Regions from separate parts of the Liquorilactobacillus satsumensis genome, predicted to be linked through region 2. Evidence: predicted binding sites of a transcription regulator. Region 2 holds the regulator's gene; the other holds the start of a gene.

Region 1 (10,309 bases), 2.2 Mb from region 2:
AGTGTTTCGTTGGTTTTAGTCTCTAACAAGTTTCCACCTACAGGCTTGGTTAAAAATAACTGTGTAATTGTCTGTGCAACATCGCCATTCGGATACGCGACTGTCCCCTCATCAAAAGTTGCTAATAACCTCACTACCTCAACTTCCAACCCACTATCTTCTTTAACTTCGCGTACGCACGCCTGCGCATATGTTTCACCATATTCAAGAAAACCACCAGGCAAACTCCAATTATGGGTATCTGCTCGTAAATTCAACAACACTTCATGTTCAGCATTGAGGACTACGCCGGCTGCTGTATTTAAGATAATTGGCGTATGCCCGACCAAGCCTCTGATCATCTTAATATAATCCGCCATTTTCTAATCTCCCTTCCAAAAAGTAGTTGCCACATCCTTGGGTATCAGCGATTTCTAACGCCGTTTCCCCTACTCTTTTTCAGAAACGGCTACAGGAACTTCGCGCAAACGAAACATAAAGAAACCGCCTAAAAGAAAGAGCACTGCTAAACTTGCAATTCCCATCTGTGACCGCCCAGTCAGTTGTGTAGTTACCGAAAACAAGACTGGACCTAAAACAGCTGAAAACTTACCGAAAATATTATAAAAGCCAAAAAATTCGTTAGCCTGTTTTTTGGGAATGATTCGCGCAAAATAAGACCTGCTTAATGCTTGAATTCCTCCTTGTGAAGAACCCACTAAGATTCCTAAAATCCAAAAGTCAAGAACCGTTTTCATGAACAATGCATATACACAGATGAAAAGATAAACAGTAATTGCGATTAGCAACATGATGCGAGTCCCGTAACGCTGTGCCAATCTTCCATAGATTAAAGTACACGGAAAAGCAACAATATTCAAAACTAGTAAAACCACCAACAGTGTACTCGTGCTCACACCCATGTCAACTCCGAACGCGGTTGCCATCGTAATGATCGTATCCACCCCATCAATAAAAAAGAAATAAGCGAGCATAAACCCCAAAACTTGCTTGTAATGGCGAATTTTCCGCAAGGTTGCCAACATTCTTTGGCAGCTTTCTTTTAAAGCGGATTTGGGGTGAGGCAAACCGTAGTGTTGTTCTACATTACGCAGCATTGGTAGCGAAAACAGAAACCACCAAAGTGTAGTAAGCATAAATACAATTCTGATAGCCTGGGGCGCAGACGTCAACCCAAAAGTTGAAGTTGTAATCAACAACATTGCAACTACAAAAAGTGACGCACTGCCGATGTACCCAATGCCAAAACCATAAGATGAGACTAAATCATTGCGTTCATTACGTGTCACATCAGTGATAAAAGCGTCATAAAATAGATTAGCGGCCTGATAACCTATATGTGAGAACGTATAAATAACTAGTAACCACTGCCATTGATTTGTGGGTACGAAAAACAAAGCGGCTGTCATCAGCAAACCGATGAATAGTGAATACCGAAAAAAACGTTTCTTATTGCCTAAATAATCACCCAAGGCGCCTAAAAAAGGGGCGAGTAACGAAACAATCAGGGTTGAAAAAGAACTCACATAGCCCCAATAGGCTGTCGTGTCATGGGCTGAAACTCCTGCATTTCCCGCAACAAACTTAAAATAGACGGGTAAGATTGCAGTTACAATAATTAATGAATATGCGGAGTTAGCACAATCATACAGAATCCAACTTTTCTCTTCTTTAGTAAACTTCAAAATTTTCTTCCTCTCTTCATAAGAACTGGCTTACCTTTAATTCTACAGAAAAAAGAAAATTTAAGGTTTCAACATAGTAAAAATTGTGTCAAACTTCTGTAAAGGACATTTACCGAGCTTGCCTTCTAAAAGAACAATTAACATGCAAACTCACTCATTGAGTTATCCACTACTTGAAGTATACTTGATAAGTGTATATAGTTTAAAATATATGCTAAAAATCAGGAGAAAACTCTTCAAGATCACATTTTAGCTGATCTTAGAACTTGGGCTGCTGTCTGGCTGCCAGCGCTCTTTTTCTTAATAAATGAAAGGAACTAGGCAATGAAATTCTTTAAAAATAAGACTTTTTTCCCATTAGTCGCTTTTTGTGTGCCGATGTTGTTATTACTACTACTTTACTCAAATGGTCAAATTTTTCCTTTTGGCAGCCGCTCTGTTGCCAACGAAGACCTCATCAACCAATATGCAGCCACTTTGACGTACTTTAGAAACAACATCTTTCATCCAGAAAATTTATTATATTCATTTCAGCTTTCGCTGGGAGGAAATTTTTTTGCTGTGTTTACATATTACCTTTCTTCACCACTTAACTTGATATCGCTCTTATTTCCCCAAAAAGACATCCTTGCGTTTTTTACCTTAAACATGATTTTTAATATTGGGATGATGGGCCTGACGATGTATCTATTTTTAACAAAATCAATTTGGCTCAATCGGCAGTCTGCAGATTCATTTAAAAATAACGGTACCCAGCAATTTATCACCATTGCGTTGAGCACCTCTTTTGCTTTGACCAACTTCTTTTTAACTTATGCAAACTGCGTAATGTGGTTCAACGCAATTAGCCTGTTCCCACTTGTATTACTTGGTTTGGATCGTCTGCTCAATTGTAATCGACCGCACCTTTACTGGCCTTTTCTCGTTCTTTTATTATTAACCAATTATTACATGGGCATTATCACGGTTCTCTTTTTAATTCTCGTGACGCTCTTATGGATCGCACAGGCATTCCTGCTTGAAAAAAAAGCACTTAAGTCAGTTTTTCTAACTAGTGTGCGTGTCTTTGGCTATACCTTGCTTTCGCTGTTATCTTCTTTAGTTGTCTTTATCCCGAGCTGGCTTGCACAACAGCACGTTTCGCAAGCCCCCGTTAAATATGACTATACTCCTATCTATAAGTCACTTGACGTGCTTGCCGCGCTTTTCCCAGGAACAAGTGTTGGTAGTGCGCCACTCATTTATTCCAGCTTACTTGTACCATTGCTGGTAATTGCCTTCTTCTTTACTAAAAAAATCGGTTCCATTGAAAAAAATATTACCGGTATTTTCCTGCTCTTTATCTTCATCTCAACTTGGTTAAGTACTTTCTACATGTTTTGGCACGGTTTCACAATGCCGAACGGTTATTTTCAGCGTGAAAGTTTTGTGGTAGTTTTTGTGCTGGTCTGTATTGCCTATCGCGCCCTCAAACTCCAAAAATTTGAAGGCAATAGTCATCCGTTGCGCAAATCTTTCTGGGTGCTGACCGGAATTTTGTTCTTTAGTTCATATTTTACCGGATATTTTAATGGCAATATTATCTTATTGACCCTAATCTTCTTACTTTTAGACGTCTTCTTATTAGAGCTCTTTTTCAAACGGAGAAAGTTGTCGCGTTTAGTTCCACTCCTGCTTCTTTTATTAGTGAGCTACGATATTTATGCTGCCAACACCAAGCTTTCGCTAAGCCTCGCTAAAAAAGCGGCGAACTATCCTGCTTTTTCAAGAGTTGTCGCACAAAGCACGCCGGTTTTCAACAAACTCAATTCATTAGATCATGGATTTTTCAGAGTAGCTACAACTTACCAGCTAAATCCGAATGATCCGTTAGAATTCAATTATCGTGGCATGCAAAACTACCTATCACAACAGCCAACTCGATTGACCAACTTCTTATCAGCAGCAGGTTATTTTCAAAAACACAGTTGGCTGCGCTGGAGCTCATATAATAACGGCTCAACTTTAGCGATGGATAGTTTCTTGGGGATTAAGTATGTCGTCGCAAACAACAATCAGAATTTTCAAACCGACATTAAAGCTTCTAAAAGTCTGACAGCGACTAACCCTTTGCGACCACTCTTTTTAAACGATGTTCTCTTCAAACAAAATGCTTTTACCGTTTACCAAAATAAATTGGCTTTCCCATTAGCGTTCAAAACAACGGCTGCAGCCTTTGCATTTGACTTTCACTACAGTACAATGAACAATCCTTTTGTGTTCCAGAACCAAGTTTTTAAAGCTCTTGGTTCTAGTAAAGATCTTTATCAAACACAACAAATTACACGAGCTACAACCCCCAATCAGCTTGACCTACAGTTGAACACAAATTCTGCTGGAAATCTTTATCTATACGTTCCGTCAGCCCAAGAAATGAATCCACCTACTCAGGTAAAAATTTACTGCAATGGAAAATTCATTACAACTGCTTTTGGTGGCAGTCTGTTTGGAGAAAATGGTGTAATTTCTTTAGGCCGCTTTTCCCAAAATACGCCGGTAAAGATCAGCTTAACTGGAGGAAATATTGCTGCACAATTCACGCAGACACCTTTTGTAGCTGTCGAAAATCAAACGGCATTTACTGCTCTTAGAAAAAAAGTAGTCGCAAATAGTGGGCTCAAAGCAATTCAACAACAAGGAACAACGATCTCATTTAAAACTACTAAAAGTTTTAATGGTGGTCCAGTAATGTTATCTTTACCATACGATCAGGGCTGGTCAGCAACAGTTGATGGTCATCCTGTTGGAACAAAAAAAGCCCTTAAAACACTTACTGGGCTCGAAGTTCCTCAAGGTAATCACCACATTGTTCTCCACTATCGTGTTCCTGGATTAAGAGGCAGTTTGCTGATTTCACTGCTATCTTTGTTGCTGCTGTGCCTGCTTTTAACCTCCACGTTTTGGCATAATTGGAAAAAGAAATTGATTAATTAGGTACTGTGTGTCGGCACTTCTTCTTTAACGTGCTCCTCCCAGCAACCTCCTATGCCTAAGCCTGCATTACGCGTAACCAAAACCAGGTTACTTTGTAATGCAGGACTTAGTCTACGGTGGTTGAACGCTGTGTGTCGGCACTTCTTCTTTAACGTGCTCCCAGCACCAGCCTTTTGCGCCTAACCGCAAATTACGCATAGACAAAGCCCGTCTATTTTGCAATTTGATGTTAGTGCTCAAAGTCTAACGGTGCTTGTCGGCACTTCTTTCTTAACGTGCTCCTCCCAGCAACCTCCTATGCCTAAGCCTGCATTACGCGTAACCAAAACCAGGTTACTTTGTAATGCAGGACTTAGTCTACGGTGGTTGAACGCTGTGTGTCGGCACTTCTTTCTTAACGTGCTCCAAAAGGCAGGTTTCCGTATTTAGAGTGAATCACGGTGGTAACAAGTTCAGTTATCACCGTGATTCACTCTAAGTCTCAAAACCTAACGCCTTTTTGCACACTTCTTTTTAGTGACGCTTATGCTTCATAAATGTTACAAAATGAAGCATCGATGCTAGTAAAATGAAAAAAATCACAGTAAAGGAAAGATAGTTGAACCAAAAATTATCTAACGGAATAAAAGAAGCACAGGCTTTTTGCAGCAACATTGTTATTAATGCCATTACAGCAACCATGAAAAATAACTCAAAATATCGTTTCACCGTTTGGTCATCCCTTCTTCGAATCCGATTTATCTTATGCCCTAAATCCAAACATTCTTTCTTTTTCTTAGGCGTTAATGTTTCCATTCCCCAAGTTCCTGTTACCACTGCTTCGCCTATTTTAATCACACCTGCAGCACTCATTACTTTGTCACAGAGCCGTAAAGATGCATCTGTAACACCGCAAATCATATTTTCAAAGCTGCTGGTATAACAATTGGTCAAGCTAATATAGTGTTTATTCTTAAAACTTGCGGGATGCATTGTGCCTGTGTGATCAAATCTGACGAGACGTTGCCGCAGACAATCAAAAAGATTCTTCAGCCTACCGCTTAAGCTTCCCCAATAAGTTGGAGCAGCTAGTACCCAAACATCACTTTCACGCATTTTGCTTTCAATCAAATCCAGTTCGGGATTGGCAGTTCCCGGAACATCTGCTTTAAGCGCAAAATCTTCCAAGTAAATCACCTCAGTTGTGTTGTCAGTTGCAATTCCTTGGAAAACCGCCGCCAACATTTTCGCAGTCACACCGTCTTTTCGCTGTGCACCAAGAATTCCTAACACTTTCATCTTAAATCTGCCTGCTTTCTTAACTTGCTTATCAAAAGAGATTTATTTCGAAAAAAGTACATAAAGAAAAGCATCATGAAAATCCGCTTCTTCACGTAAATAATCGTGTAAACAACATTCGCGTTTAAATCCTGCACGCGTAGCCACTTTTTGACTTTTTTTGTTTCTGCTATCGGTAATCAATTCAAGACGATGCAGTTCTAACTCAGAAAAAGCCACTTCAATAACTTTAGTGAGCGCTTGCGTCATAAATCCTTTTCCCTGGTATTTTTGACCCAACCAGTATCCAACTTGCCCGCGCGCATTTTGCATACTGATTTCATGGATATCAATTGTCCCCGCCGGAGTATCAGCGACACACAGGGTTGCGGACCATAACTTGCCCTCTTGAATCTGACCTAAAGAATATAGAATAAAAGCTTCTTCATCTGCAGGTGATAAAGTTGTTTTAGCCCATGGCAACCAGCGCTGCAGTTCTTTTTGATCATGAGCAATCAACGAGTAAAGCTGATGTGCATCACTTGTTGCCGGTACTCGCAGTGTCAGGACATCGTTGATACGATAACTCTGTTTCATCTTTATCCACTCCTCCATCAGGGGTACAGGGGTATGTACTAAACCTATCTGCTTTTAACCCTCTAACAATAAAATTTACCATAAATAGCTAAGCAAACCAACTTGGAAAAATTTTCGGTCCCTTTACTGTAGGAATAAATTGCAGCCGCATCGGAGTATGCTATAAATCGGTAAAATCTGAGTACTACCTTATGAATTACGAAGAGCATGTTTTTTTGAGAAAACCCGACTGGCAAAATTAAAAGGAGCATGCACTAGCAGTGTAAAAGTGCTCATCTGCCGGCATTCCTCCCTTAAGTTTAGCTCATTAAGCTTGATTAATTTTTAACATTTCAATTAATTGCTTGCAAACGTCAACACTAATTTTCCAACGACATGTTGTGCCTGCTGGAAACGCCGCAAGTTTTCAACATTAAAAGGTGCAACTGCCGCAATTTCAAGGTAGAGTTCGTCCGTTGCTAATTGGTGTAGGACAGCTGCAAGATCTTCCCCGTTTGATTTCATGAAGAAGTGTTCCACACGTGGATCATCCGCATCCGCCACAGTAGAAATCAACTTACCTGTTGATTTAAGGACTGTCAAAGATTTTTGTAGAACACTGCCGCCGATTGGATCAACAATTCTGTCAAATAATGGAACTTTTTTGGTGAAATCTTCTTTACGATAATCAATAACTCGAAGACGTGTATCAAAATTACGTAAAAAGCCAACGCCTTGCCCACTCGCAGTTGTATACAGATCATGAATTCCATGATGCTTAGCGAATTGTAAAACGGCAAAACCAATACTTCCTGCCCCTCCATGGACCAACACGCTTTGACCCGGTTGCAATTCCAAAGCCTTTTCAGTTAATTGATAAGCAGTCTGAACACCTAAGGCAGCTGCAGCAGCTAGTTCATAGCTAACAGTCGCCGGAATCTGCGCTAATTGAGATTGACCAACTGCAACGTACTCTGCATACGAACGCAGATGTGGACTCGCAGCCACTCTGTCGCCAACCTTAAATGCTTGAACCTTATCGCCAACTGCAACAACTTCCCCAGCAACTGAGGAACCGGTAACTATTGGCGGTTGCTGATCTTTCCCCATTAAACCCTGACGAAACTTGACATCATACGGATCAATGGCAACAGCATGCTGTTTAACTAAGACCTGCTTAGGCTTAATCTTTGGACGTGGAGTCTCAACTTCTTCAAAGACATCGACCGCTCCATAATCTCTAATCTGAATTGCAAACATGCATAATCACATTCCTTTCATAAACGTTCCTAACTGTCCAAGACTTCATTCTCCTTCATTATAACGGTTACGAACACTTAATTCACTTTCAAAAGCTCTTACATCAATAGCGTCACTTTTGTGGACACTTCCCCTTGAAAAAGCGAACGTATGTTTGTATAATTGAGATATTAGAAAGTGAGGAACAACCTATGGACTATACCAATGAACCCCATGGCATTTTCTTCATGATTGACAGCAAATCATTTTATGCAAGTGTTGAAAGTGTGGAGCGCGGGGAGAATCCATTAGAAGCGGTGCTAGTTGTCATGTCAGAACAGGAAAATACAAATGGTGGGCTGGTGCTGGCTGCTTCTCCACAAGCTAAGCAGATTTTTGGAATCAGTAATGTTGATCGGCGCCGTGATCTACCTGACGATTCGCGGTTAACGGTTGTTCCACCACGAATGAATCTCTACATTCGCAAAAGCCTGGCTATCAAAAACATCTTTACTCATTTTGCCTCGGAAGAAGATGTTTATCAATATTCAATTGACGAAGCAATTTTGGATGTTACCCATTCATGGAAATTATTTGGCACTTCACCGCTCAAAGTTGCTCAAAAAATTCAAGACACAGTTAGACAGCAAACCGGTATCTACACTAGTGTGGGCATTGGGGAAAATCCTGTTCAAGCTAAGTTAGCTCTCGACTTGTTTGCTAAACATGCTCCGCAATTAATTGGCGAGCTAAACTATCCTAACTTTGCAGAAAAATTGTGGCCTTGTACAGAACTTGCACATGTCTGGAGTATTGGCAAACGAACTGCCCAGCATCTTGAACGGCTCGGAATCCACAGCATCGGAGAGCTCGCACATTTTAATCCTTTTGTTTTAAAAAAAGAACTGGGCATTATTGGTACTCAACTTTTCGCTTTAGCATGGGGGATCGATCGCACCTGTCTTCGTAAAAAGAAAATACCGCACAATCAAAGCTTAGGCAACTCGCAGGTACTGCCGCGTGATTACTGTAAGCAAGCAGAAATTGAGATAGTCATTAAAGAAATTGGTCAGCAAGTTGCTGCCCGACTGCGGCACCGGAACAGGCAGACCGGCTGTATCCGTCTTGGAATTGGTTTTGCACTCAGTGCAGCAACCCAAGATCATAGTGGGTTTGCTCATGAATTAAGTATCCCACCTACTGATGAGACTCAGGTATTGAATACTCAACTGCTTTACCTCTTTCGCAGCTTTTGGCAAGGTGAGCCTGTTAGACATGTTAGCGTCGCCTTTAGCAAACTGAGTTATGGCAGCGGTAATCAGCTGAATTTTTTTGAAGATTATCAAGCACAAGCTAAAAAAATTACCTTTAACCGTTTAATCGATCAAGTTCGTGACCGTTACGGAGTTGGGACACTGATGTATGCAAATAGCTTGCTTAAAGGAGGAACATTTATTCAACGCAATAATTTAGTTGGGGGGCATAACGGTGGTAACACATTTGAATAGTCCACAAAAAGAAGCGGCTTTAATCGTCGAACGTTTGCAAAAGTACTTTAAACCTTATGTTCAGGCGCGCTACACTATTCTCGTGGTCAATAATACTTATGGACATTCATACAACTTTTTTTTCAATGTTTTGCGTCCGCAGCAGCTTACTCGTTCAATTCCACTACGACGGATTACGACCTACCACCTAGAATATTTGGAAGAACTAATTAAGTACATTCATTCTTTAACAGCCTTGACAATTACCTTTAAAAAATTTGGGACTGCACGTTGGCCTAGTAATTTCAAAAGAATCACATTTAACTAGCCGTCCGTTCCTAGTGCAACTTCCTAGACATTCCTACTACTGGCCAACGCTAACAAAAAAGTTGTCCATTACAAAAAAATTACATCATTTATTTTATTTATATTCAACATTATTCTCGCTTTTCGTATTATTATAGTAAAGGGATCGCATTTTAAAAAAGCAGACTTAAATTCACGATAAAAATGCCGATATCCTAAGTTAAAGGGAATGATGACATTGGACAGCTATAAAATGATAAACGTAAATAAGGTATTAAAAGACTTCTATTTAGTCTGTCAACCAGTCGTCAGGGTTCACCATACCCTAATTCTAGATGACGTGGTCGACTACGAAATATTGATCCGTTCAAAGGTCAGTGAACGGTTTCCATATAAAGAATTCAAGTTGCTGACCGCCCATGAAGACACTAATGCAAAGTTTCTTCACTGGTTCGAGCAAAAAATAATTGATATTCTCAATGACTTTAACTCTTATCGCTTCGATATTAATATTGATCCGCAGCAGCTCAGTTTTTTCTCTACGTGGCGCTTCTTTAAAAGAATGGCCCCTTTCCATCAAAACCTTGCTGTTGAAATTACTGAAGCAATTCCATTAGAATCCAAAAGTACTAAGATGCAAAATGACTTGCCGACACTTTATCTCCACCGTCTTAAAAAAATGGGGTTTACCACGGTCATTGATGATATTGACAGTGGTCAAAATACCTTGAAGCTGGTTACAGACAATCTACATAATATTGATCGTATTAAGCTTTCACTTCTGGC
Region 2 (10,309 bases):
CGAAGGTGATCCTGCAGCGACTGCTGGAAATGATTGAATAAAGCTTAGAATAGATAATTAATTTTTAGGGATGAGGGAATGATCAACTAATGCTGCGAGAATTGACAATCAGAGATTTTGCAATCATTGAGAAACTTGACATTAGGTTTGAACCTCACATGACCGTTTTGACTGGAGAAACGGGTGCTGGGAAATCAATTGTAATTGACGCTTTAGGGCTGCTTTCCGGTGGTAGAGGTTCACAAGAATTCATTCGCAAGGGTGCAGGCAAATCTGTTTTGCAAGGATTATTTGCATTGCCCGAAGACAGGTCTTTTAGTGATTATTTGGAGCAGATCGGAATCCAACCAGATGGTGGCGAACTAATCCTGCAGCGAGAGTTGTATCGCAGCGGGCGGAGTGTCTGCCGCGTTAATAACACTTTGGTGACACTTGCAGTTTTACGTAAAATTGGGGGTCGCTTAATTGATATTCATGGGCAAAATGAACATCAAACCCTGATGCACGTTGAAAATCATTTGAAATTATTAGATCAATACAGTGTGCGCAACTTACAATTGAAACGCAGTTACCAAGCGGCGTTTGCTAAATACCAAGAGCAAAAGCAGGATTTGGAAAAAAGACGCTCGAATGAGAAAAAATGGGCACAAAGATTGGATATGCTCAGATTCCAAGTCAAGGAAATTGAGGAAGCTCATTTAGAAAATGGCGAAGAAGAAAAACTCAGCAGCGAAAAAGAAAAGCTTGAAAATTTTCAAAGTATTCGCGATGCACTCTCAAAAGGCTATCAGCTGCTTTCCGGTGAAGAAACAGATTTACTCGGCAGTTTGGGTAGTGTGACTGAGGAATTAGAAGGGATTGCCACTTATTCAGAAAGTTTGCAGACAATCAGTACTAATCTCTCAAATGCTTTTTATACATTGCAGGATTCTGCCCATGATATCTCACGTGAATTGGAGGACATGGAATGGGATGAAGGCCGGTTAAACGAGGTTAACTTACGACTTGAATTGATTAGCCAGCTTGAACATAAATATGGTGATTCTATTAAGCAAGTCTTGCAATATTACCAACAGATTAAAGCAGAGCTTGAAAAGATGGAAAATGCACAAGAAGACAGTGGTAATCAGGAAGAACGCCTGCAACGTGCGTATACAACTGCGCAGAAAAAGGCACAGGAGCTTTCTGTGCAAAGACGCAAAACAGCCCAGGCGCTAGAAAAGAAAGTCCATACTCAATTGAAATCATTGTATATGGATAAAGCTATTTTTCAAGTCAGGTTTGAAAATAACCAGGAATTGACGGTCAATGGAGCTGAGCATGCAGAATTCTATGTACAGACTAATCCAGGTGAAGCAAGTGGGCCATTGAATAAGATTGCCTCTGGAGGAGAACTCTCACGGATAATGCTGGCGTTGAAGACAATTTTTGCACAGGATCGCAACGTCACGAGTATTATTTTTGATGAAGTCGACACTGGAGTAAGCGGCCGTGTAGCACAGGCAATTGCCGAAAAGATTAGTCAGATTGCAGCTACTTCCCAAGTGTTATGTATCACACATCTGCCGCAAGTTGCGGCTGTCAGTGATCACCATTTTTTAGTTTCTAAGCACACGAAAAATGGCAGAACAGAGACAGTTGTCAGAAAAATTGACCAGCACGAACGCGTTAATGAGTTAGCACGCATGCTTTCGGGAACAACGATTACACATCTAACATTGGAACATGCTGCTGAATTATTGGGGATGGCAGCCAACAAAAGAGTCCGTCATTAGGTTTGTGCTAACTCGAAATTACAAAGATAGCGAGTATTTTGCTATGAATAATTCGAAGTTAGACGGAGAATTTTGACTTATGAAACACGTTTATCCGGAATAAAAGAGGGGCTGCGACAAAATTTAACTTTTGTCACAGCCCCTTTGATGATTGTGTCTTGCGATTTTTTACTAGTTTAATTATGCAGATTTTTAAGAGCTGTGATAAAAAATACTAAAAGAAAAGTCTGGTTCCAATTAAATTCTAGGAATCAAACTATAAACTTTTGGGGTTGTCTGAGGATTAGAGGAAGTCCCGGTACAGACCAACAACCTTACCAAGGATCATGACAGTGTTTAAAATTATGGGTGGCATTGTATCATTTTCCGGTTGTAAACGGTAGTGATCCTTTTCTTTGAAGAATCGCTTGCAAGTTGCCTCGTTATCCTCAGTCATGGCAATCACAATATCTCCATTATCTGCATTACGTTGTTTCCGTACGATAACCTTGTCACCATTTAAAATCCCAGCGTTAATCATACTCTTGCCGCGAATTGTCAGCATAAATAACTCCGCTGCAGAATTCATATTTGGCGGTAGCGGGAAGTATTCAGAAGCTTCTTCCACTGCCAAAATAGGAGAACCGGCTGTCACGGTTCCGAGAACTGGAATTGCATCTGCATGTTCTTGAATTCCAAGAGCTTCCAAGCCAACCGCAGTGACTTCAATGGCACGGGGTTTGGTAGGGTCTTTTTGGAGATATCCCTTTTTTTCGAGTCTTGCCAAGTGTCCGTGAACTGTCGAGGTTGAAGACAGATCAACTGCCTGACAGATTTCACGCACGGTTGGAGGGTACCCCTTATCGTTGACGCGTTCATAGATGAACCGCAGAACGGCCATTTGCCTTTTTTCAGAAGCTTTTGTCATTATCTGACACCTCAATCGTTAGTTATTACTGTTATACTAGCATATGTTGGCGATGATTACAAACAAACGTTCGTATTTATTATTTGAAACAATTCCTTTTTTCATGTATGATATGACGTGTTTGATAAAATGCAGAAAGTTTGGGGGTGTTGGGATGGCTGGACAGATCCCAGAAAAGCTCATTAAAAGAATAAACGAACTTGCAAAAAAGAAGAAGACGGTGGGGTTAACACAAGCAGAACTGGATGAACAAAAGAGTTTGCGCGAAACCTATCTTGCACTTTTCCGTAAAACCTTTAAAAGCAATGTTGAAATGCTGCGTGTTTTTGATAAGAATGGAAAAGAAGTTACCCCTGAGAAGGTCCGTAAGATTCAACGGGAGCGTAACTTGCGGGATGATTAAGTATAATTGACCGCAGTTGGCTCTTTATTTTTGGGGAGTAATTGTGTAGAATTAAAGATTGAAACGATGTGAAAGGAGCAGTATACAATGTCAACCACGATTTGGGTGCTAATTGTGATCCTTGCCCTCATTTTAGGCTTTGTAGGTGGTTTCTTTGCGGCACGGAAGTATATGGAAAATTACTTGAAAAAGAACCCGCCGATCAATGAAAGCATGCTCAAAGTGATGATGCTTCAAATGGGGCAGAAGCCATCTGAAAAGAAACTGCATCAAATGATGACCGCAATGAAGGCACAAGGTAAGAAAAAATAAAAAGAAGCCCTGTTTAAGGGCTTCTTTTTATTTGGGGCAAAGTCAGTTGTTACTTAATTGCTATTTTTTTTCTTAGCTTTCATTGGGTCAACATACTTATAGTTTGGATCAAGCTCATTATCAAGCTGCTTAAAGCGTGCGCTCATCTGGGCAAGAATTAGCTGCTGCTGTGCATCTGTTAGCCGCTGCTTACGGTCAAGGTAAATTGGTTCGCCAAAATTAACAGTGATTCGCTTGCGCCGCAAAAGGCCCTTGGTATCAGCTGGTCCTTGGTACACTGCCGGAACAAGTGGGACACCTGCTAGTTTTGAAATTAGCAAAGCGCCCCCTTTAAGTTGTTGAGAATGCCGAGTACCAGAAGGAAACATAATCAAAGAAAGATCCCGTTTTTTCAACCACTTTACGGGAGTCTTGATTGCAGAGGGTCCTGGATTCTGACGGTTTACAGGAAAAGCATTTGCATGGACAAGTATGTAACGTAAGATGGGATTCTTAAATAGTTCCTCTTTTGCCATAAAAGAGAATTTTTTGGGTGATGCTCCGAGTGCAAAATAAAGCATGTCAAACCAGGCTCTATGAGGGCCAACCAGGATGTAGTTTCCTGCAGGCAGCCTTTCACGGTGTTTGTAATGAGCATTTCCATTTAGCAAGACTAAAACAACACGTGCTACAATACGAATAAATGAATAGAACATCTCAGCGACATTCCTTTCTTAAAAATAGTGTTACCGTGAATAGTATGCCTAATTTTGAGGGAAGTTGCAAGTTTAATTAAGGCGGGTAAAAATGTGTTTAATTAATAATGAAAGAATTGATATGTTATATGCAAACAACATTAAAATCATTCAAAGTGCCGACGTTTTTTCTTTTTCCCTGGATGCGGTGTTGCTCGCGAATTTTGCGGCACCGCCTAAGAATGCTGCTGGAAGAATTGTCGATTTATGTGCGGGTAATGGAGCGGTCGCCCTATTTTTAAGTACAAAAACGACTGGTAAAATTACAGCGGTTGAAATTCAAGCCCGACTTTGTGAGATGGCACAGCGCAGCATTAAGCTGAATTCTTTGGAACAGCAAATTACAGCGCTCAACATTGACTTAGCAGATTCCTTTAAATATTTGAAAAAGGATGCTTACGATACAGTAACCTGTAATCCGCCGTATTTCTCTGATCTACCTACCAGTAAGAAAAATGAGAATCCGTATCTAGCAATTGCACGGCATGAGATTACTGTTGATTTGCAAAAAATTATCGAAGTAACAAGTGGGTTGCTTAAAATGAATGGCAAGGCGTTTTTCGTGCATCGTCCAGAACGTGCGGGCGAACTTTTTAGTTTACTGCAGGCCCAGCGGCTCTCTCCTAAACGGGTTCAACTGGTCTACCCGAAACAGGGTCGAGAAGCAAATATGATCTTAGTAGAAGCAATTAAAGACGGTCGCCCGCGAGGAATGCGTTTTTTACCGCCGCTCGTTGTGTATGATGATAATAATCAATATACGCCGTTATTAAGGAAGATTATTTATGGAAAATAAAACAATCCAAGAATATTTTTTTTATGTTTTATTGTGCGCGGATGGGACACTCTATGGTGGGTTTACTAATGATGTGCAGCATCGAATTGCGGTGCATAATGCCGGAAAAGGTGCAAAATATACGCGGTTAAGAACGCGTAGACCAGTTAAACTGCTCTATGCTGAGCCTTTTGCTGATAAGTCGACAGCACTTAAGGCTGAATATGCTTTCAAACATCAGACACGGTTAAAAAAACTCAGCTATTTGGCTGCGCATGGAGTGCACGTCAGTTGATTTGTCTTTTGCAAGAGGTAAATATTATATAGAAGTCTTGTTTTCATGGTAAAATAATGAATGCGTAAAGATAGTGTGTTTTTGCACCTACTTTGCACTGCCGTATCAATAGAGATCATTTTTTGGAGGTTCGTAATGAAATTTATTGCTTTTAATGTTCGTAGTGATGAGGAAAAGTATTTTAAAGCGTGGGAAAAACAAAACGACGTACAGGTTGAGTGTGTCGCGGCCCCTTTGACTACTGAAAAACTTGACGGTTTAGCAGGATATGATGCGGTTTTGACACTGCAAACTGGAACATATCCCGAAAAAATGTTCGAGAAGTTTAAAGAAGTAGGCGTCAAGGTTCTTTCAATCCGAAATGTCGGAGTAGATAATATCGATTTGAAAGCTGCCACAGAAAATGGCATTCTAGTTACAAATGTTCCCGCCTATTCGCCAAATGCAATTGCAGAATTTTCGGTTACACAATTATTGCAACTATTGCGTAATACGACACTTTTCAGACGTCGGGTTGCCGCACATGATTTTCGTTGGGCTCCATTTGTTGGCAAAGAGCTGCGTTCTTTGACAGTCGGTGTGCTTGGAACTGGGAGAATCGGACGCGCTGCCATCAATATCTATCGCGGATTTGGTGCAAAGGTAATTGCGTACGATCTTTATCCAAATCCTGAGTTGAAAAAAGAAGGAATCTATGTTGATTCTTATGCGGAACTGTTTGCACAGGCTGATGTGATTACACTGCATATGCCCGCAACTGCAGCTGACCATCATCTTATTGGCGCAGAGGCGATTGCACAAATGAAAGATGGGGTCTATCTCATTAATACTGCTCGGGGTGCTTTAGTTGATACTGAAGCTTTGATTGCTGGCATTAAGAATGGCAAAATTGCTGGTGCGGCACTTGATACTTACGAAAATGAAAGTCCCATCTTTAACCATGACTTAAAAGATCAACCCCTCAAGGATACTGTCTTTAAGGAATTGTTGGAACTTGACAATGTACTAATTACGCCACATGTGGCTTTTTATACTGAAACAGCTGTTGAAAATATGGTAACGATTGCTTTAAAGAGTGCTCAGGAAGCTGTTACAAAAGGAACTACGGCTACCTTGGTAAACCAATAATATTTATAAAATCTGGCTTGAACTTTAAGCTTTATTAAGGTACAATGTTACAGGTGCTGGTTTACCAGTATCAATTCACACTCTGTGTGCTGGCAGTGGGGTGCTCAGCTTGAGTCCTGCTGTTAATGAACACAGGGGAGGAAAAACAAAAACGGAGGTATTACAGTTATGTCAGTAATTAGCATGAAACAATTGCTTGAAGCCGGTGTTCATTTTGGACATCAAACACGTCGTTGGAATCCAAAGATGAAGAAATACATCTTCACAGAGCGTAATGGAATTTACATTATTGATCTGCAAAAAACTGTTAAGTTAATTGACGAAGCACACGAATTCGTTAAGCAAGTAGCAGCTGATGATGGTGTTGTGCTTTTTGTGGGAACTAAGAAACAAGCCCAAGATGCAATTGAAGAAGAAGCAAAACGCGCTGGTCAATTTTACGTTAACCACCGTTGGCTTGGTGGTACCTTGACCAACTGGGACACAATTCAAAAGAGAATCAAACGTCTTAAAGAGATCAAAGCAATGAGTGAAAATGGAACATTCGATGTTCTCCCTAAGAAGGAAGTTGCATTGCTGATTAAGCAAAGAGAACGTCTTGAGAAGTTCTTAGGTGGAATTGAAGACATGCCGCATTTACCAGATGCTTTATTCATTGTTGATCCACGTAAAGAAAGAATTGCGGTTAAAGAAGCACGTAAGCTTAATATTCCGATCATTGCGATGGTTGATACCAACGCTGATCCAGATGAAATTGATGTCAAGATTCCTTCCAACGATGATGCAATTCGTGCTGTCCGTTTGATTACTTCAATGGTAGCAGACGCAGTTATTGAGGCTCATCAAGGTGAAGAAGGACCTGAAGAAGTTACAGAAAAGTCTTTCGCAGACGGTAAAAAAGAATCTGTAGATTCAATTGAAGACATTGTTGAAGCTGTCGAAGGCAACAACAATTCCAAAGATGCTGAATAGATAAACTTAGGCTGTCTCAAACATTGGGCGTATACTGGCCTGGGAGTTTGAGGCAGTTTTTTAATAATTTTTTTAAGGAGGCCATAAGAAATGGCAAAGATTTCTGCTTCTCAAGTTAAAGAATTACGTGATAAAACTGGTGTCGGAATGATGGACGCGAAGAAGGCACTTGTTGCTGTTGAAGGTGACATGAGCAAAGCAATTGATTTTCTCCGTGAAAAGGGAATTGCAAAGGCTGCTAAAAAAAGTGATCGCGTTGCTGCAGAAGGGTTAGCTGATGTTGAGGTTGCAGGAAATGTAGCTGCAATTGTTGAAGTTAATGCTGAAACAGACTTTGTTGCCCAAAATGACCGCTTCAAAGAATTAGTTAAGGAGATTGCGACTAAGGTTGCCGAAAACAAACCAGCTACTTTAGATGATGCACTCAAAATTGCTACTGATAAGGGAACTATCAAAGATGAAATTATCGAAGCTACTCAGGTAATTGGCGAAAAGATTACGTTACGCCGCTTCACAGCTGTTGAAAAAGCTGATAATCAAAACTTTGGTTCATACCTGCATATGGGTGGTAAAATTGCAACTTTGGTTGTCCTTGATGGTGCAGATACCGCGACTGCCAAAGATGTTGCAATGCATGTGGCAGCTATCAACCCTAAGTATGTAGACCGGACACAGGTACCGGCTGCTGAATTGGAGCATGAAAAAGAAGTCTTGAAGCAAGAAGCACTGAATGAAGGCAAACCTGAAAAAATTGTTGAAAAAATGGTTGTTGGACGCTTAAATAAGTTCTTATCAGAAATTAGCTTGACTGATCAAGAATTTGTTAAAGATCCTGATCAAACAGTTGGCAAGTATGTTGCTTCTAAGAATGGTAAAGTTGCTTCGTTTATTCGTTATGAAGTTGGCGAAGGTATTGAAAAGAAGGAAGATAACTTCGTTGATGAAGTAATGAACCAGATTAAGGATTAAGCAGCCTTTCAAACAACGTCAGCAGGCGACTATTGAGGACTACTGATTCACAATGTTATAAAATAATTTAAAGAGAGGCTGTGACAAAATTTAAATTTTGTCACAGCCTCTCTTTTATTCCGGATAAACGTGTTCCATAAGTCAAAATTCTCCGTCTAACTTCGAATTACTCATAGCGAAGTACTCGCTATGTTCGTAATTTCGAGTTAGCACTCAAATTTTCCCGACTTATGTCACACTCTCCCTTTTTTTGAAAAAAGCACAGCTGTTTTTTAGCATTTTCAGAAAAATGAATTGATTATTGAAAAAATGTTCAACATAAAAAGCAAGCATAATTGTTAAGTGTTCCTTTTCTTTGCGTGTATGTCCGCGATAAAATATATTCAAGAAGTTGAAAATATGGTAAAATAACTTTGAATGTGTTCACGACGCACTTTGAAATAGTATCGATTAATAGGAGGAACATCATGGCAGATGTCAGGTATAAACGTGTGATTTTGAAGTTAAGTGGAGAAGCTCTTGCTGGTGATCAAGGAAACGGGATTAACCCTCCTGAGATCAGAAAAGTGGCTGAAGAGATCAAGGAAGTCTATCAATTGGGAGTTCAGATCGCAATTGTAGTTGGCGGTGGCAATATGTGGCGCGGTGAATCTGGAGCCCAGATGGGAATGGAGCGCTCACAGGCGGACTATATTGGAATGCTTGCAACAGTTATGAATGCTCTTGCATTGCAAGATAACCTCGAGTCCTTGGGTGTGCCCACAAGAGTGCAAACCTCAATTGAGATGCGCCAAATTGCAGAACCGTATATCAGGCGCAAAGCCATTCGGCATTTAGAGAAGGGCAGAATTGTGATCTTTGCTGCAGGAACAGGGTCACCATACTTTTCAACTGATACAACTGCGGCTTTACGGGCTTCTGAAATTAATGCAGATGTGATCTTGATGGCTAAGAATGGAGTCGACGGCATTTATTCTGCTGATCCACAAAAAGATCGTGACGCGGTGAAGTTTACTGAATTAACGCATCTTGACATTATTAGCAAGGGCTTGCACGTCATGGATACAACTGCTTCTTCGTTGTCGATGGATAATGATATTCCTTTGGTAGTCTTCAATATGAATAAGAGTGGAAATATTAAGCGCGTAGTTGAAGGAGAAGCAATTGGGACAACAGTGAAAGGAAAATAAAAATTATGAAAATCAATGATTCACGCATTAAGGATGGTCAGGCACGGATGACTAAAGCTGAAGAAGCTTTTCAAAAAGAATTAGGAAATATTCGTGCAGGACGTGCGAATGCAAGCCTACTTAACCGTGTAATGGTAGATTATTATGGTGCTCCAACTCCATTAAATCAAATTGCACAAATTACTATTCCAGAAGCACGGGTGCTCTTGGTGACACCCTATGATAAATCAGCACTGCAAAATATTGAACATGCAATTCTGGCTTCTGATCTTGGAATCTCGCCTGCAAATGACGGTTCAGCGATTCGATTGGTGATTCCACAGTTGACGGAAGAACGCCGCAAAGAAATTGCTAAGCAGGTTAAGGCAGAATCTGAAAAGGCAAAAGTTGCGGTGCGGAATGTGCGCCGGGATATTATGGATGAATTAAAGAAAGCTGAAAAAAATGGTGAATTGACGGAAGATGATCTGCACGTGTTGGAAGAACAGGCGCAAAAAGTGACAGATGCTTCCATCAAGAATGTTGAAAAAATTCAGAGTGTCAAAGAAAAAGAAATTCTGGATGTATAATTAGAAAATTCAACTGTTGATCGGACAGTCAAAACAACAACGAGGCGGCATCGTCGAACTTTGCACGGATCTAGCAGACAAACATTTAAGCTGTTTGTTGGGTGCGTAGGTTTCACGGAAATGCAATTTTGCCTCGTTGTTCCTTTTTTGCTAGAATAAGTTTTGGACTTAAATGGAGGTGGACCCTTGTTCTCAAAATTTATTAATAACAATCGTTCTGTTTCTAAACAGTTAGACGAACTTGATCCCAAACGAATACCCAACCATATTGCCATAATTA

Evidence for each region. The regulator LexA, encoded in region 2, represses DNA repair genes until DNA is damaged. The targets are predictions, from matches to a motif close to CNAACANNTGTTNG.
Region 1: AB3Y88_RS01055 (Y-family DNA polymerase) is a predicted target of LexA. The motif match lies at 7,895-7,908, and genes of this name have one in related genera.

What each region holds. Positions count from the first base shown of each region.
Region 1 is NZ_OZ061606.1:211,182-221,490, forward strand. It holds gene AB3Y88_RS01025 (NUDIX hydrolase) at 1-359, opposite strand, end outside; gene AB3Y88_RS01030 (MFS transporter) at 429-1,685, opposite strand; gene AB3Y88_RS01035 (YfhO family protein) at 2,010-4,658, shown strand; gene AB3Y88_RS01040 (NAD(P)H-dependent oxidoreductase) at 5,172-5,936, opposite strand; gene AB3Y88_RS01045 (GNAT family N-acetyltransferase) at 5,979-6,512, opposite strand; gene AB3Y88_RS01050 (NADP-dependent oxidoreductase) at 6,849-7,751, opposite strand; gene AB3Y88_RS01055 (Y-family DNA polymerase) at 7,943-9,238, shown strand; gene AB3Y88_RS01060 (hypothetical protein) at 9,219-9,545, shown strand; gene AB3Y88_RS01065 (EAL domain-containing protein) at 9,777-10,309, shown strand, end outside.
Region 2 is NZ_OZ061606.1:2,434,845-2,445,153, forward strand. It holds gene AB3Y88_RS11435 (arginine repressor) at 1-41, shown strand, start outside; gene recN (DNA repair protein RecN) at 90-1,775, shown strand; gene lexA (transcriptional repressor LexA) at 2,059-2,682, opposite strand; gene AB3Y88_RS11450 (DUF896 domain-containing protein) at 2,837-3,085, shown strand; gene AB3Y88_RS11455 (YneF family protein) at 3,173-3,397, shown strand; gene AB3Y88_RS11460 (1-acyl-sn-glycerol-3-phosphate acyltransferase) at 3,451-4,092, opposite strand; gene AB3Y88_RS11465 (tRNA1(Val) (adenine(37)-N6)-methyltransferase) at 4,184-4,927, shown strand; gene AB3Y88_RS11470 (GIY-YIG nuclease family protein) at 4,917-5,201, shown strand; gene AB3Y88_RS11475 (D-2-hydroxyacid dehydrogenase) at 5,337-6,329, shown strand; gene rpsB (30S ribosomal protein S2) at 6,498-7,301, shown strand; gene tsf (translation elongation factor Ts) at 7,392-8,270, shown strand; gene pyrH (UMP kinase) at 8,738-9,460, shown strand; gene frr (ribosome recycling factor) at 9,466-10,029, shown strand; gene AB3Y88_RS11500 (isoprenyl transferase) at 10,216-10,309, shown strand, end outside.